Shimia isoporae: one gene and its partner. The protein of the gene in region 1 binds, or shares a complex with, the protein of each later gene. Links are inferred from orthologs where the notes say so. Each region holds a gene or a part of one and is shown on either strand. Other genes may lie near its edges. The genes, in order: dnaG and BXY66_RS09120.

Region 1 (8,368 bases):
CCACTGCCTATTACCTCGCCAAGAACCACGGCATGACCAACATCGCCGTGCTTGAAAAAGGGTATCTGGGTGGCGGTAATGTGGGGCGGAACACCACGATCGTGCGCGCCAACTACTTCCTGCAAGGCAACTCCGAGTTCTATTCCCATTCGTTGAAGCTCTGGGAGGGACTGGAAGAAGACCTCAACTACAATGTGATGCACTCCCAACGCGGGTTGATCAATCTGTTCCACAGCGACGGCCAACGCGACGCTTTTGCGAGACGCGGAAACATGATGATCAATCAGGGCGACGATGCGATCCTTCTGGATCGCGAAGGTGTTCGAAAACACCTGCCGTACCTTGATTTCGAGCAGACGCGCTTTCCAATTTATGGCGGTTTGTACCATCCGCGCGGTGGAACCGCGCGGCATGACGCCGTGGCTTGGGGCTACGCAAGGGGGGCGTCGGACAGGGGCGTCGACCTTGTTCAGAATTGCGAAGTGACGGGGATCGACATCGAAGCTGGCGTAGTGAAAGGCGTGCAAACCACCAAAGGGTCGATCCGGGCTAAGAAAGTCGGGATCATCGTCGCCGGCCGTTCGGGGCTCGTCGCCGGCATGGCTGGACGGAGGCTGCCGATTGAAAGCCATGTGCTTCAGGCATTTGTCACCGAAGGCCTGAAACCGGTTATCGACCATGTGATCAGTTTCGGCATGGGGCATTTTTATATCAGCCAGTCCGATAAGGGGGGGCTGGTCTTCGGGGGAGACCTCGATTTCTACGCATCCTACGCCCAGCGGGGGAATCTGCCCATGAAAGAACATGTCATGGAGGCAGGCATGACGCTTATGCCGATGATCGGCAAAGCGAAGGTCCTGCGTTCTTGGGGTGGGATCATGGACATGACGCCCGATGGCAGCCCGGTGATCGACAAGATGGAAGGAATTGACGGGCTGTTTATCGACTGTGGCTGGAACTACGGAGGGTTCAAGGCTGTGCCCGCTTCGGGTTGGTGTATGGCCCATCTGATGGCGACAGATCAGCATCATGACTACGCCGCCAAGTTCCGACTGGACCGTTTCCGGACAGGCGTCGGCATCATGGACGAAGAGGGCACCGGCTCTCAACACAATCTGCACTAGGGGGGGCGCCGTGAAACGAACTGCATTATCCGTTTTGTTTGTCGCGCTGGGCTCGAGCGTCTTGGCGGAGGGGCCGGATGCAGGTTGCTATGCGCGGGATTACAGCGCGGCGCATTTGGCAAAGCACCCCAAACAGGTGGTCGATGACGTGGTCCTGTGGATTTACGAAGACGAGCTTGGCAACAAGTTGGCCGACATGGACGTGACTTTTGCCAAGCAGGGGCATGTTGCAGCGAGCATGTTCGCTGGGCAAACCCTGAACCAGTTCCTGCTGTGTTTTGACAGCCGCGGTCGAGCAGGATGTGCCGTGGAATGTGACGGTGGCGCCTTTGTGGTCGTGAAAGATACGCCGGAGGCCATGACAATCGAAACGGAGTTCCTATTGGTAGGGGACACGGAAGAATGCGGCGGGGCCGTGGATATGGCTGAGGTTCCGGGCAAGGCGGTACGGTACCGGTTGAACAGGGTTGCGGCCTCACAATGCGAGGGCCTTGGTCAGCCGTTCCTCGCCACTGAGCCAAATGCGGACATCGAAGGGGACGAGGACAAATGAGGATCACCTGTCCGATATGTGGCGAAAGAGACCGCCGCGAGTTTTACTATGTGGGTGATGCCGTGGCTTTGCAGCGCCCGGACCCGGATGCGAGCGATGTTGTTTGGGACGACTACGTTCACAACCGTGACAACCCGGCGGGTGTTACACGCGATCTTTGGTATCACGAAGGTGGGTGCGGTGCGTGGATTGTAGTAACGCGCAACACGCTGACGCACGAGATTTCCAAGACGGAACTGGCTTCCAAGGTGAAGGAGGCGGGCAGATGAGACTTGCAGGATTGGGGCTCGTGGATCGTAGCCAGCCCGTCACTTTCACTTTTGACGGTCAGCCGGTTCAGGGCTTTGCCGGCGACACTGTGGCTTCGGCATTGCTGGCCAATGATGTCCGGTTGGTGGCGCGGTCGTTCAAATATCACCGACCACGCGGCGTGATGGGCGCGGGATCTGAGGAACCCAACGCATTGGTCACCGTGGGACGTGGCGCGCAGCAGGATCCGAACATTCGCGCCACTGTGCAGGAAATCTACGGCGGGCTTGAGGTGCAGAGCCAGAACCGCTGGCCATCGCTTGAGTTTGATGTTCTGGCTGCGAATGACTTTGCGGCGCCGTTTCTGGGCTCAGGGTTCTATTACAAGACCTTTATGTGGCCCAAAGCCTTTTGGGAAAAACTCTATGAGCCGGTCATTCGGCGTGCGGCAGGCTTGGGAGCATTGAGCAAGCAGCACAATCCGGATGCCTATGAAAAGGCTTTTGCGTTTTGCGATGTGTTGGTGATCGGCGCGGGACCGTCGGGATTGATGGCGGCTCTGACCGCGGCGCGTGCCGGCGCGGATGTTATTCTTGCGGACGAAGATAGCGTCATGGGCGGGCGCCTGAACAACGACTCTGTTGAAGTCGACGGTTTGAGTGGCGCAGGGTGGGCTGCGCAAGCTGTTGCCGAACTGACCGCGATGCCCAACGTACGGTTGATGCCAAGGACCACCGTGACTGGCGCCTATGATCAGGGCACATATGGAGCCTTGGAACGCGTCAGTCATCATCTGGCTCATGCGGGCGGGCGCCCGAAAGAGTGTTTCTGGCGCATCGTTGCCAAGCGTTCGATTTTGTGCGCGGGAGCGATTGAACGACCGATTGCTTTTGAAAACAATGATCGTCCTGGTGTGATGACCGCGAGCGCGGTGCGGACATATGTAAACCGGTATGGCGTGGCTCCCGGTAAATCGGTGACCGTGTTCACCAACAACGACAGCGGCCATCAAACCGCGCGGGATTTGATCGCCGCCGGTGTGCATGTGGCTCTGGTTATGGACAGTCGGAGAGATGCGCCGGATAGCGGTGACTACCGGATGGTCAAAGGGGCCGAAGTTTGCAACGCGGGAGGGCGCAAGGCGCTCGAGAGCGTGACGTTTCGGACGATGAGTGGTGAGGAAAAGGTCCAGACCGATTGCCTCGCCGTCTCCGGCGGGTGGAACCCGACAGTACACCTGACGTGCCACATGAACGGTCGTCCAGTTTGGCGCGAGGATATTCAGAGCTTTGTGCCAGTCGAAGGCATGATCCCCGGCATGACAACCGCGGGAGCGTGCCAAGGCACGTTTTCGACACATGGTGCATTGAGCGAAGGCGCACACGCAGCCGGCAAAGTGCTGGAAACCTTGGGCATGTCGTCAGGGTCGCCGGAGTTACCTGTTGCCGAAGATGCGCCTTATCGGATGTCGCCTTTGTGGGCGGTAGGAGGACATGGGCGCGCGTGGCTGGATTTTCAGAATGACGTGACCGTCAAGGATGTGAAGCAAGCGGCCAAGGAGAACTTCCGCTCTGTGGAACATATGAAGCGCTACACAACGCAGGGCATGTCTCCGGATCAGGGAAAGAACTCCAACGTGGCCGCACTTGCGGTTTTGGCAGACGCGACCGGACGCGGAATTCCCGAAACCGGCACCACGACATTCCGGCCGCCTTTTGTGCCTGTGAGTATTGCCGCCATGGGGGCGGGTGCTCAGGGCGACGGGTTTGCACCGCAACGCTTTACTACGAGCCACAGGGCAAGTGTGGATGCAGGGGCTCCGATGATCGAGGCCGGCCTTTGGTACCGGCCGAGCTACTATCCTGCAGCGGGGGAAACCACGTGGCGTCAGAGCTGCGACCGTGAAGTCAACATGGTGCGGGAAGCGGTCGGCATCTGTGATGTCTCGACTCTTGGCAAGATCGATGTTCAAGGGCCGGACGCGGCCGAGTTTCTGGATTTCGTGTATTCAAACATGTTCAGCACGCTAAAGGTCGGGCGGGTGCGCTATGGCCTGATGCTGCGCGAGGACGGTACGGTCATGGATGACGGCACCACGGCGCGCTGGGCAGAGAACCACTTTGTCATGACCACAACGACGGCGGCGGCCGGTCCGGTTATGCGGCATTTGGAGTATGTGTCGCAATGCCTGCGACCAGAGTTGAATGTCGCATTGATCTCCACGACCGAACAGTGGGCGCAATTTGCTGTTGCCGGTCCCAAGTCACGGGATCTGTTGAAAACGCTTGTCGATGAAGAGATCGACGATGACAGCTTTCCTTTCATGGCCTGCGGCGAGGTCACAGTGCAGGGCGTCAAGGGTCGGCTCTTCCGAATTTCATTCTCGGGCGAGCACGCGTACGAAATTGCTGTGCCGGCACGATATGGCGACAGCCTTTATCGCCAGATGGTTGCCAAGGCCGAGTCGATGGGTGGAGGTGCCTACGGCATGGAGGCTCTCAATGTGCTGCGAATTGAAAAAGGCTTTATCACTCACGCGGAAATCCACGGACGCACGACGGCCTTTGACATTGGTATGGGGCGGATGGTGAGCGCCAAAAAAGACTGTGTCGGTAAGACGATGAGTGAACGACCCGGTCTGAATGGAGACGAGCGTGAACAGCTTGTCGGCCTCAAACCGGTGGGGCCGGTCAAGCAGCTGACTGCCGGGGCACATCTCTTCTCGGTTGGCGATGAGCCGACCCGTGAAAACGAACAGGGCTACACCACATCAGTGGGATTTTCGCCGACTTTGGAAAGCTTCCTTGGACTTGCTTTCTTAAGAAACGGGCGTGCGCGCCATGGTGAGGAGGTGGTGATGGTAGATCATTTGCGTGGCATCACAACGCGATGCGAGGTTTGTGACCCCGTGTTCTTTGATCCTGAGGGAGGGCGAGTTCGTGGCTGAACTGATTGCTAAGTCACCCTGCGAGGGTTTGCTTCCGGTGCGGGCAGGTGACGTCACTCTAATCGAGCTGGACGCCGGTGCGATGACGTCGATTGCTCCATTCAAGGGGCAGGAAAAGGCCGTGTCCGATGCGCTCAAATCCGCACACGGAATGGCGTTTCCTGCGGCAAATCGAGCGACTGGAAAGGAAGGCGCTCGCGCGATCTGGTTCGGGCAGGGTCAGGCGATTTTGGTTGGTCCGGAAGCGGACGCATCACTTGGAGCGATGGCCGCAATGACAGATCAAAGTGATGCATGGGCTGTGGTTCGGCTGGAAGGCGAGGGGGCGGAAGACGTGCTCGCGCGGCTGGTGCCCGTAGATTTGCGGTCGAGCGTGTTCAAACGGGGTCACACAGCGCGGTCGATGTTGCAGCATATGATGGTGTCGATCACACGCGTGGGCGACAACGCATTTCAGATCATGGCTTTCCGGTCGATGGCTCGGACGTTGGTTCACGAGTTGGAGATCGCGATGAAAGGGGTTGCGGCCCGCGGTGCGGACTGACATTTTTGCAGCGCAACGACCTGAGGGGATGACCATGTCTGTTTCTGTTTTTCTGCGCGGTGTGACGGCTTTGGCGCTGGGCGTAACTCTGGTGATGCCGGCTTCGGCAGGCGAAAAAGAGGATACCTGTAAGCTGCAAGGCGAAGTTATGGGCGCGGTGCAGCAGGCGCGGCTTGAGCGCGTTAAGCAAGGCGATGTCGTCGACACCGTTATGGCAGCCAATCCCGATTGGCCTGCATCGATGGCCGCTGCGATGCCGCAGGTTGTTGATTTCGTTTATAGCCAGAAGCGCAAAGATCTAAAAAAGGTCGATCTGTCGCAAACCGCTGAGGCGCAGTGCCTTGAGAGTTGGGATCAGATCAAGCAGATGCAAGGCGGCTGATCTCCGCCGCATAGTCCGCATTTTTCTGAATTCAGGCGCGGCCGGGTCCATGGACTTTGGCCGTGCTGGCTATCTATACTAAGCGCCATGAGCCTGCCTCCCGGATTTCTTGATGAGCTTCGCAGCCGCACCAGCCTGACGCAGGTGGTGGGTCGCAAAGTCATGTGGGATCAACGCAAGTCCAATCAGGGCAAAGGCGACATGTGGGCCCCGTGCCCCTTCCATCACGAAAAAACCGCTTCGTTCCATGTGGATGACCGCAAAGGGTTTTACTACTGCTTTGGATGCCACGCCAAAGGGGACGCCATCAATTTTGTGAAGGAAACGGAAAACGTCGAATTCATGGAAGCCGTACGCATTCTGGCTGACGAAGCCGGATTGCAGATGCCGGAGCGTGATCCACAGGCCCAGCAGAAAGCCGACAAACGTACAAAATTGGCTGAGGTCATGGAGATGGCTGTCCAGCATTTCCGCCTGATGCTCAATACCGGCGCCGGCGGCCCCGCGCGAGACTACCTAGACAGGCGCGGCCTAAAGCAAGAAACGCGCGACCGTTTTGAAATCGGGTTTGCACCAGACGGCTGGCAGGGACTTTGGGATCATCTCACAGGCAAGGGGGTGGCGCCGGACCTTATTTTGGGCGCGGGACTTGCGAAGCCATCGAGCAAAGGTGGCAAACCTTACGACGTATTCCGCAACCGGATCATGTTCCCGATCCGTGATGCTCGGGGCGGATGCGTGGCCTTTGGCGGCCGTGCAATGGACCCCGATGACAACGCCAAATACCTGAACTCTCCTGAAACCGAACTTTTCGACAAGGGGCGCAACCTTTACCACCATGGCCCTGCGCGAGAGGCTGCCGGCAAGGGTCAGCCGCTTATTGTCGCTGAAGGGTACATGGATGTCATTGCCCTCGCCGAGGCAGGCTTTGGAGCTTCTGTTGCGCCGCTCGGCACAGCGGTCACGGACAACCAGTTGCAGCTTTTGTGGCGCATAGCTGACGAGCCGATTATCGCCCTGGACGGAGACAAGGCTGGCATCCGCGCGGCGATGCGTGTGATCGACCTCGCTTTGCCGGTGCTGGAAGCGGGAAAATCGTTGCGTTTTGCAATTATGCCTGAGGGGCAGGATCCTGACGATCTTATTCGCGCGAAGGGGCCGGGCGCAGTTCAGAAGGTGCTGGACGAGGCCGTACCAATGGTCAGCCTGCTTTGGCAAAGGGAGATCGAGGGCAAGGTTTTTGACAGTCCGGAACGCAAGGCTGCGCTCGACAAGGCCCTGCGAGAGAAGATCAAGCAGATCAAAGATCCGTCAATTCGCCAGCACTACGGTGACGCAATCAAGGATATGCGCTGGCAGCTTTTTCGGGGGCAGCGGAGCAGTGGCGCAGGTGGACGCACATTCAAGCGCGACGGCGGACGCTGGAAAGCCGGTCCCACGGTGCAGGCCCACACCAAAGCTTCGATGTTGGCGGGCGGGCAGGGCGCGGTGGAGCATCGCGTCCGTGAAGCCGTCGTACTTGCGGTGGCTTTGGTCACGCCCGAGGTTCTGGATGACTTTGATTATGCGATTGAAACGATGGAGTGTCTGGATGAAGGCAATGCCCGAATGCGGGACGTTTTGATGCGCAATGCCAACACTCCCGATCCGAGATCGGCAGTTGAGAACGCTTTGGGTCTGGAAGCCGTTGAAAACCTGTTGCGCCAACCCTATGTCGCGATCACCCCTGCCGTGCGAAACCCTGGCGACATGGAGCTTGCGCGCCTGACGCTGACCGAGGAGCTGGCCAAGCTCAAGACCGAGCGGGGGTTGAATGCAGAGATCGCAGAGGCCGAAGAAGACCTGTTGGGAGTGGCCGACGAGGCTGTGACCTGGAGATTGGGGCAAGCTGCGGAAGCCCGCAACAACGCGCTGATCAGCCGTCAGGAGGAGGGCGGAGATTTCGCTGTGGGGGCCAATGGAGCCCCTATTGATAAGGACGAACGCGCAGCGCTGGACGCGCTAAGAGACACGATAGATTTCTCCAGAGGCGGGCGACCGCGTCGCTCATAAGCCGCACTGGGGTAACACACATAGACGACTCAGTTGAAACGGGGTTGCGAATCACCTCGCAGCGGGGTTGATTCGGTAAAAACGAATCACTCCCAGCCCGCACTTGCAGGAGCACTACATGGCCGCCAAAGACACCGACGACCAGAAGCCCGCCGATCAGGACGCCGAAATTTCGCTCGACATGAGCCAAGCGGCCGTCAAAAAGATGATCGCTGAGGCCCGGGAGAAGGGCTACATTACCTATGATCAGTTGAACCAGGTTCTTCCGCCTGATCAGGTGAGTTCCGAACAGATCGAAGACGTGATGTCGATGCTTTCCGAAATGGGCATCAATATCATCGAAGACGAGGAAGCCGAGGAAGAAGAACAGAAGTCGACAGCCGTTGTGGACACGTCGTCCGCAAATCGTGGCGTGGCGCTGTCTTCCGGTGGCACCGAGAAGCTGGACCGTACAGACGATCCGGTGCGCATGTACCTTCGCGAAATGGGGTCGGTGGAACTCCTGAGCCGCGAAGGC
Region 2 (8,309 bases), 120 kb from region 1 along the record:
GCGGCTCTGTCAGCTCCGCCACTGGCCTCTGCCGTGCGGATCGCAACCATCTGCGCCGCGAAATTCCATTCATAGACAGCGCTCGCCGCGTCCAGACCCTCGTAGCATTGCAGTCGGATCAGATCGCGCCCCAAGGCGCTTGCGATGGCCTTTGCGATCTCGGTCTTGCCGACGCCAGCTTCCCCTTCGAGGAAAATCGGTCGCCCCAGCCGCAATGCCAGAAATGTCACCGTCGCAAGATCGCGCCCGCAAACATAGCCTTCGCCGGCCAGCAGTTCCTGCACATGATCAATGCTGCTCACTTCGCTCATCGCGACCTCCCCTTTGGGCGTCAGGCTGCACATGACGCTTCTCAAAGGTCAATACGCACCGCCCGCGACAAAAGTTGTAGAAAAGCTGCCCGCTTCCCAATTTTTGCCGCAAATGGCCACTAGCTTCGTTACCAATAACAAGTGACCGCGCGCCCGATCGGGACGACGCAGGGTACAAGGATTGAGCAAATGCAGGATTCCCCAAACGGCTTTGACGTGCCGATGCTGGGTTTGAAACGGGCCGCCTGGCTGGCCAAACTGGAAGAAGTTGCCGAAGAACACGGTCACTTCCAGCCGCTAGGAGAGCGCCACTGCGCCACTCTCATCGAAGACAAGCCTATTCTTCTTGTGACCTTTGAAACCATGCAGGGCATCCAGAAGCGCGGAGACACAGGACAGCCGCTTGGCTGGGAACTGGTACGCGAGCTGGGCTGGTCACATTTGTGCATCCTCTGTGACGGTAATACGTGGTATCGCGAACCCGAGGTGATCGCCTATTTCGATCGCTTGACCGACGACGGCTTCTTTGACGAATTCGATCAGGTGATTTTCTATGGGGCCGGTACCTGTGGATACGCGGCAGCAGCTTTCTCTTTGGCGGCCCCGGGCGCAACCGTAATCGCCGTCAAGCCACAGGCCACACTGGCACCCGACATGGCTTCTTGGGACCACCGCTTCCCTGCTGCGCGCCGGCGGTCCTTTTCCGGCCGGTACGGCTATGCCCCGGACATGCTGGGAGGCGCCGAGAAAGCTTTCGTCATCTATGACCCGCTGGAAGACCTAGATGCTATGCACGCGGCGCTATATCGCCGCCGCAATGTCGAATTGCTTCCGGTGCCGCGCATGGGGAGCTTGCTTGAACCGCAACTTCTAGAAATGCAAATTCTTTTCCGCATTCTGGCCAAAGCCGGCGCCGGCAAACTTGATCGGCAGGCGTTTTACAAACTCTACCGCGCACGGCGCAACCACCTGCGCTACCTGAATCGTCTTCTGGCCGATATCGAGGCCAAAAAGCGCCCGTATATCAAGGCACTGCTCTGTGCGAACGTCGCCCGCCGCCTGCACGAGCCCCGCTATATGCGGAAGCTCGATCTATTGGTTCAGGCCGCGGACGCCGGACGACTGGCCAGCTAATCCGTTTTCCAGCCCCGACAGGGCTGGATTGCGCGGCCGCTTTTGTGTAAGCGGCCCCTATGACCCAAAGCCTGACGATTGCCCGCCCCGACGATTGGCACCTGCATCTGCGCGACGGCGCGATGTTGGCCGCTGTTCTGCCCGAAACCGCGCGAGACTTTGGCCGCGCGATCATCATGCCGAATCTCGTGCCACCGGTTGTCACCGGCGCGCAGGCTGCGGCCTACCGCGATCGCATTCTAACCGCTCTTCCTGACGACGCGGACTTTGTCCCATTGATGACGCTCTACCTCACCGAGGACACAGATCCAGAGGATGTTGCCGCAGCCCATGCCTCCGGTCTTGTGAAAGCCGTAAAGCTCTATCCGGCGGGTGCGACCACCAATTCCGCTTCCGGCGTTACTGACTTCGACAAAGTGCGCGGTGTCCTGGAAAAAATGGCCGAGATCGGCCTTACGCTTTGCACACATGGCGAAGTGACCGACCATGACATCGACATTTTCGACCGCGAAGCGGTGTTTATTGACCGTGTGCTTGACCCGATCCGTCGGTCAACGCCCGGCCTCCGCGTCGTTATGGAACACATCACGACAGGCAACGCTGCTGAGTATGTGAAGTCTCAGGACAATGACCTTGCTGCGACAATCACCACGCACCACCTGATTATCAACCGCAACCACATTCTGGTCGGCGGAATCAAACCGCACTACTACTGCCTGCCAGTGGCCAAGCGCGAAGAGCATCGCATCGCCCTGCGCGCTGCTGCGACCTCAGGCGACAAGCGCTTTTTCCTTGGTACCGACAGCGCGCCGCACCTGGATGGTGACAAGCTCGCCGCCTGCGGATGTGCCGGCTGTTTCACCGCCACAAACACCATGCCTCTTCTGGCACACGTGTTTGAAGAAGACGGCGCACTCGACAAACTCGAGGGGTTCGCGTCCTTGAATGGTCCGGCGTTTTACAAATTGCCCGTAAACGACACGCGACTGACTCTGGTCAAATCGGATGTCGCGACAGTGTTCCCTGAAAAAATCGTCACCGAAAACGGCCCCGTAACCGTCTTTGATCCGGGCTACCCGATCCACTGGTCCGTCGCCCGTTAACGCCCTTCTTACTCAAAGGACACGTTCATGATCCCAACCGCCTTCCCGCCGAAAGAAGAAATCGCCCGCCTGACCGCCCGTATGCTGCTGGAAATTGGCGCTGTGAATTTCAACACCGACGAGCCCTACACACTGGCCTCCGGCCTACCTTCCCCAAGCTACATTGACTGCCGCAAGCTGATCTCCTTCCCGCGCATCCGCGCGACGCTGATGGACTTCATGACCGTGACCGTGATGCGCGAAGCGGGCTTTGAGGCGTTCGACAACATCGCCGGAGGTGAAACCGCAGGCATTCCGTTCGCGGCTCTTGTGGCAGAACGCATGGCACTGCCGATGACCTATGTGCGTAAGAAACCCAAAGGCTATGGTAAAAACGCCCGCATCGAAGGCGCCATGAGTGAAGGCGAACGCGTGCTGTTGGTCGAAGATCTCACCACCGACGGCGGTTCAAAACTGTCTTTTGTCGACGCGATCCGTGAAACCGGAGCGACCTGCGGCAACACGGCCGTAATTTTCTATTACGACATCTTTCCGGAAACCGAAAAAACTCTCGGAGACCACGGCGTTGCCCTGCACTACCTTTGTACGTGGTGGGATGTGCTTGCTGAAGCAAAGGCTCAACAAGCCTTTTCTGCAGAAACACTCGCCGAAGTGGAAAACTTCCTCAACGACCCGCGGGCATGGCAGGAAGCGCGCAAGGGTTCTTGACCCGTCCAGCAAAAAATCTGCCCTGCCTAGTCCGGTACGTTTGACCGGATAGACACAAGATGTTGACGCATCCCTGCCCGCTCTGACAAAATCAGGGCGGGCAAAGTTATCCACAGGCGTTCCACACAAACATACAATTTGCCCTCGTCGCGGGCCTTGTCGTAGAACGCTCTGCATCACTTTGCAGGCAAGAACCGATTCAGATCACGGGCGCTTCAACGCCCGGCTCAGGGACAGACATGAACGAAATCGCACCGATGAATGCCGCCCCTGCCCCCGAGGCAGCCGAAGCGGACCCGATGCCTCATTCCATTGAGGCCGAACAGCAGCTTCTAGGCGCGATCCTGACCAACAACGACATCTTCGACCGCGTGGCTTCGGTCATCACATCTGAACATTTCTACGACCCGGTTCACGCGCGGATCTATGAAGTAGCCGCCGCCCGCATCGCCAAGAACAACCTTGCGTCTCCTGTCACGCTCAAAGCCTTTCTGGAGGACGACGAAGGCCTAAAGGAACTCGGTGGCCCGGCTTACCTCGCCCGACTGGCCGGTGCGGCAATCTCGGCCTTCGCTGCTCGTGACTATGCGCAGATGATCTATGATATGGCGATCCGTCGGGAGCTCATCGGCCTTGGCGACAACATCTCCACCAAGGCGCGCAAAGCCGACGTGAAGCTGGAGCCAAAAGAGCAGATCGTTGAAGCCGAACAGGCGCTTTACAAGCTGTCCGAGCAAGGTCAGACAGAACGCGGTTTTGTGTCCTTCCTGAAAGCCGTGACCGAAGCGGTCAACACCGCCAATGCTGCTTATCAGCGCGACGGCGGTCTTGCCGGCATCTCTACCGGCCTGATCGATCTCGACAAGAAACTCGGGGGCCTGCACCCGTCAGACCTTTTGATCCTTGCAGGTCGTCCTTCGATGGGCAAAACCTCTCTGGCCACCAACATCGCGTTCAACGTCGCCAAAGCCTACAAGAAGGGCACCAAACCGGACGGCACAGAAGGCGCGGTCGAAGGCGGCGTGGTCGGTTTCTATTCGCTCGAAATGAGCGCCGAACAGCTCGCAGCGCGAATTCTTTCCGAGGCGGCCGAGATTCCTTCCGAACAGATCCGCAAGGGTGACATGACGGAGGCCGAATTCCGCCGCTTCGTCGAAGCCGCGAAATCCCTTGAAGCCTGCCCCCTCTTTATCGACGACACGCCCGCGCTCCCGATCGCCCAGCTCGCCGCTCGCGCTCGCCGCCTGAAGCGGACACATGGTCTGGATGTTCTGATCATCGACTATCTTCAGCTTTGTCGCGGCACCGCCGATAACCGCGTTCAGGAAATCGCTGAAATCTCGATGGGCATGAAGGCCATCGCAAAAGAACTCAACATCCCCGTTATCGCCCTGTCACAGCTCTCGCGTACTGTCGAAAGCCGAGACGACAAACGCCCTCAGCTTTCGGACCTGCGTGAATCGGGCTCGATCGAACAGGATGCCGACGTGGTAATGTTTGTTTTCCGCGAGGAATACTACGCAGAGCGGGAGAAACCCTCCGACGACCGTCTCGACGAGATGGCCGCGTGGCAGGAACGTATGGAACGCCTGCACGGTCGTGCCGAAGTCATCCTTGGCAAACAGCGTCACGGCCCGATCGGAACCGTGGACCTCAGCTTCGAGGGTCGGTTCACACGCTTTGGCAACCTTGTCCAGCCATGGCAGAACGACGGTGAGGACGGCGAGTTCTAAAACGCCATCTTGAATGTCCTCATTTCGCTCGCCTTGCGCACCACCGGAGAAATTGCGCTGAAACTGGGTGTCGCGATAGAGAGCCCCGCCGATTTCCCTTGACCCTTTTTTCCTGAACGACAAAAAACGCTGCCATGGCTACTGCGACTTTAACGATTGACCTCGATGCGCTGATTTCGAACTGGCGCGCTCTTGATGCTCTGACCGAGGCGCAAACCGCCGCTGTGGTAAAGGCCGACGGCTACGGCCTTGGCGCTGATCGCGTCGCCCGCGCTTTGATGCGCGTCGGTGTAAATCGCTTCTTTGTTGCCGTCGCCGAGGAAGGCGCCGCCTTGCGACAAGCCGTTGGTCCAAAACCGGAAATCAACGTTTTTGGCGGCCATATGGCTGGCGACACCGACATGATTTCCGACATGATGCTTACGCCGATGCTCAACTCGGTAAACCAGATTGTCCGCCATTTCGAAGCACTGCCAAACCATCCGTTCGGTGTGCAGCTTGACACCGGTATGAACCGGTTGGGGCTTGAAGAGGCCGAATGGGCCGCCGTGGCCCAAACCGTTCTAACCCGCAGCCCGACACTGGTGATGTCTCATCTCGCGTGCGCGGACGAACCCGAACACCCGATGAACCCTCAGCAATTGGCCACGTTCAAACGCCTGACCGACGGAATTTCCGTGCCCCGAAGCCTCGCCGCGACTGGCGGCATTCTGCTCGGCAGCGGCTATCATTTCGATCTCACTCGACCAGGCGTGGGCCTTTACGGTGGCATGCCGTTTGTCGAAGCCGCACCGGTCACAGGCCTGTCGATACCGGTTGTGCAGGTGCGTGAAGTGGCTGCTGGCGAAAGCGTCGGATACTCCAACACATGGATTGCCGAACGCGACAGCCGCGTCGCGACGATTTCTGCCGGCTATGCGGATGGTCTGATCCGAGCAATGGGCTCCAACGTGTCAGTCTTTGCCGACGAAATTCGCTGCCCTGTCATTGGCCGTGTGTCCATGGACCTGATCACTGTGGACGTCACCGACGTGGAACAAGACCCCAAATCTGTCGAGCTGCTCGGCCTTCACCAGTCGGTCGATACCGTCGCAGAGGCGGCAGGAACCATCGGATATGAAATCCTGACCTCGCTTGGCGCGCGTTACTACAGGCGCTACAAGAGCGCATGACCGCGCTCCTCGCCCCCTTTTCACTGATTGGCCGACAGACACTGGCGCTCCTGTCGATGGTGGGGCGCTTTTCAATTTTCTTTGCTCAGACGCTGAGCCATATGGTGCGACCACCATTCTACGCGCGCGAGTTTTTGACTGCCATGTTCACCATCGGCTGGCTCTCGCTTCCGGTCGTGGGCATGACGGCAATTTTCACAGGCGGTGCGCTCGCGCTCCAGATTTACGACGGATCCTCCCGCTTCTCAGTTGAAAGCGTCGTTCCACAGATTGTAGCGATCGGGATGGTGCGCGAACTTGGCCCTGTGCTTGTGGGTCTGATGGTTGCCGCCCGCGTCACAAGCTCTATCGCCGCAGAAATCGCCACGATGAAAGTCACGGAGCAGATCGACGCGCTGACCACGCTCTCGACGGATCCGCTAAAATACCTCGTAGTGCCGCGATTTATCGCCGCCATTCTCGTCGTGCCCGTTCTCGTCGGCATCGGGGATATCATCGGGATCTATGGTGGCTTTGCAGTTGCCACAGAGCAGCTCGGCTTCAATCCGGCAACCTATATCCGCAACACCGCTGATTTCCTGCAGTTCAACGATATCCTGTCTTCATTGGTCAAAGGCGCGGTCTTCGGCGGTATCGCAGCCTTGATGGGGTGCTATTTTGGAATGCACTCAGGTCGCGGTGCGCAAGGCGTCGGCCAGGCAACTAAGGGCTCGGTTCAAGCTGCTGCCGTACTGATCCTGGCTGCAAACTTCCTGCTCACTTCGCTGTTTTTTGCCTCATGATCACCTTTGACAACGTTCATAAATCGTTCGGCCCCAAGAAGGTGCTGCAAGGCGTGAATCTTGAGATCGCGAAGGGCACGTCGATGGTGATCATCGGCGGCTCAGGTACTGGCAAATCCGTCCTACTGAAGTCCGTTCTTGGCCTCGTGACGCCCGAGCGCGGCACGATCCTTGTGGACGGCAAAGACGCCACGCAAGGTGACCACGACGCGTTTCTTGCGCGCTTTGGTATGCTCTTTCAGGGCGGCGCCCTGTTTGACTCAATGCCGGTCTGGCAAAATGTCGCCTTCCGCCTGCTGCGCGGCAGCCTCAAACGCCCCAAGGCCGAGGCCCGCGAAATCGCCGTAGAGAAACTCCGTCGAGTGGGTCTGACCTCGGATGTCGCCGACCTTTTCCCGTCCGAGCTTTCGGGCGGCATGCAAAAACGCGTCGGCCTCGCCCGCGCCATTGCGGCCGAGCCCGAGATCATATTCTTTGACGAACCCACAACCGGCCTTGATCCGATCATGTCCGGCGTCATCAACGATCTGATCCGCGAGATCGTGACCGAAATGGGCGCTACCGCGATGACAATCACGCATGACATGACGTCCGTGCGCGCTATTTCCGACAACGTCGCCATGCTGCACGGCGGGGTGATCCAATGGACCGGACCAGTGGCGGAAATGGACCGCTCGGGAGATCCGTATCTTGAACAGTTCATCTCCGGCAGCGCCGACGGTCCGATTGAGGCGGTGCGCTAACGCTCGTTTATTGCGCATGCCTAGTAAGCACTGTCTCAGCCGGTCAAATGCGCGGCGCATCTGCCAAGATCGAATGTTATCGTTTTAAGCCGGCTTCAAAATGCTTCTGCCTCGCCAGCCGGTTTTCTATCCTTTGATCATCTTCACCTACATCGAAAAATCGCGAGCTAACAAGAAGTCAAACGGATCGGCAGGCTCCCCGAAGTTCGAAGCCGCACGCACTTTCGGCCATCAAGGTTAAAGCAACTTGACCTTCACTCCAGTGACACAAACGGGGCGCATCCAATAAGGCTCCATGTTAGCCTCCGGAAAACGGAGAGATCATGTTCCTGCTCATAGCGTTCTTTAGCCTTTTGGGCCCGGTCATCGCGGCCCTCGCAACTTTTCTGACGGCACTGGTTCTGCTCAAAGCGCGTCCTGTGCTGGCATCCGTCATGCTGGTCTTGATCGTTGGTCTGCTCACAATCCTGCTGTTTGAATTCAGATATGATCTGGGTCTCGAATTACCGGACCTGCCGTGGATGCCTTCGGGTGCGTACTCCGAAACGATCACACTCATCGTTGCCTGCCTGCTGTTCGCCCTTCACAGCTCCAGTTGGCTGCGCTGGCCCGAAGGTCTGGGC

Evidence for each region.
Region 2: the proteins of dnaG (region 1) and BXY66_RS09120 are in contact, whole or in part, in a crystal structure (PDB 2R6A), measured with the Geobacillus stearothermophilus proteins. The link is inferred for Shimia isoporae from one-to-one orthologs. Residues at the interface, in WP_049624496.1 of Geobacillus stearothermophilus: Lys456, Leu457, Leu458, Pro459, Ala460, Asn463, Ala464, Leu467, Leu535, Leu536, Ile537, Ala538, Gln544, Glu545, Asp548, Tyr549, His552; in WP_033016901.1 of Geobacillus stearothermophilus: Ser13, Glu15, Ala16, Gln18, Glu91, Leu92, Asp94, Ala95, Val96, Pro97, Thr98, Ala99, Ala100, Asn101, Tyr104, Tyr105, Ile108.

What each region holds. Positions count from the first base shown.
Region 1 is NZ_SMGR01000001.1:1,979,174-1,987,541, reverse strand. The notes cover bases 5,449-8,368. They hold dnaG (DNA primase), read left to right. Parts: upstream 5,449-5,886; coding sequence 5,887-7,851; downstream 7,852-8,368. Other genes in these bases: rpoD (RNA polymerase sigma factor RpoD), read left to right, coding at 7,970-8,368; BXY66_RS09740 (hypothetical protein), read left to right, coding at 5,452-5,799. In the rest of the region: BXY66_RS09765 (sarcosine oxidase subunit beta family protein), read left to right, coding at 1-1,124; BXY66_RS09760 (hypothetical protein), read left to right, coding at 1,135-1,677; BXY66_RS09755 (sarcosine oxidase subunit delta), read left to right, coding at 1,674-1,946; BXY66_RS09750 (sarcosine oxidase subunit alpha family protein), read left to right, coding at 1,943-4,873; BXY66_RS09745 (sarcosine oxidase subunit gamma), read left to right, coding at 4,866-5,417. UniProt on the Escherichia coli protein: RNA polymerase that catalyzes the synthesis of short RNA molecules used as primers for DNA polymerase during DNA replication.
Region 2 is NZ_SMGR01000001.1:1,853,537-1,861,845, forward strand. What follows is about bases 2,882-5,742. They hold BXY66_RS09120 (replicative DNA helicase), read left to right. Parts: upstream 2,882-3,495; coding sequence 3,496-4,989; downstream 4,990-5,742. Other genes in these bases: BXY66_RS09115 (orotate phosphoribosyltransferase), read left to right, coding at 2,882-3,256; alr (alanine racemase), read left to right, coding at 5,124-5,742. Also shown: BXY66_RS09100 (AAA family ATPase), read right to left, coding at 1-311; BXY66_RS09105 (phosphoadenosine phosphosulfate reductase), read left to right, coding at 501-1,445; pyrC (dihydroorotase), read left to right, coding at 1,505-2,548; more of BXY66_RS09115, read left to right, coding at 2,576-2,881; more of alr, read left to right, coding at 5,743-6,161; BXY66_RS09130 (MlaE family ABC transporter permease), read left to right, coding at 6,158-6,943; BXY66_RS09135 (ABC transporter ATP-binding protein), read left to right, coding at 6,940-7,686; BXY66_RS09140 (hypothetical protein), read left to right, coding at 8,010-8,309. UniProt on the Escherichia coli protein: The main replicative DNA helicase, it participates in initiation and elongation during chromosome replication. Travels ahead of the DNA replisome, separating dsDNA into templates for DNA synthesis.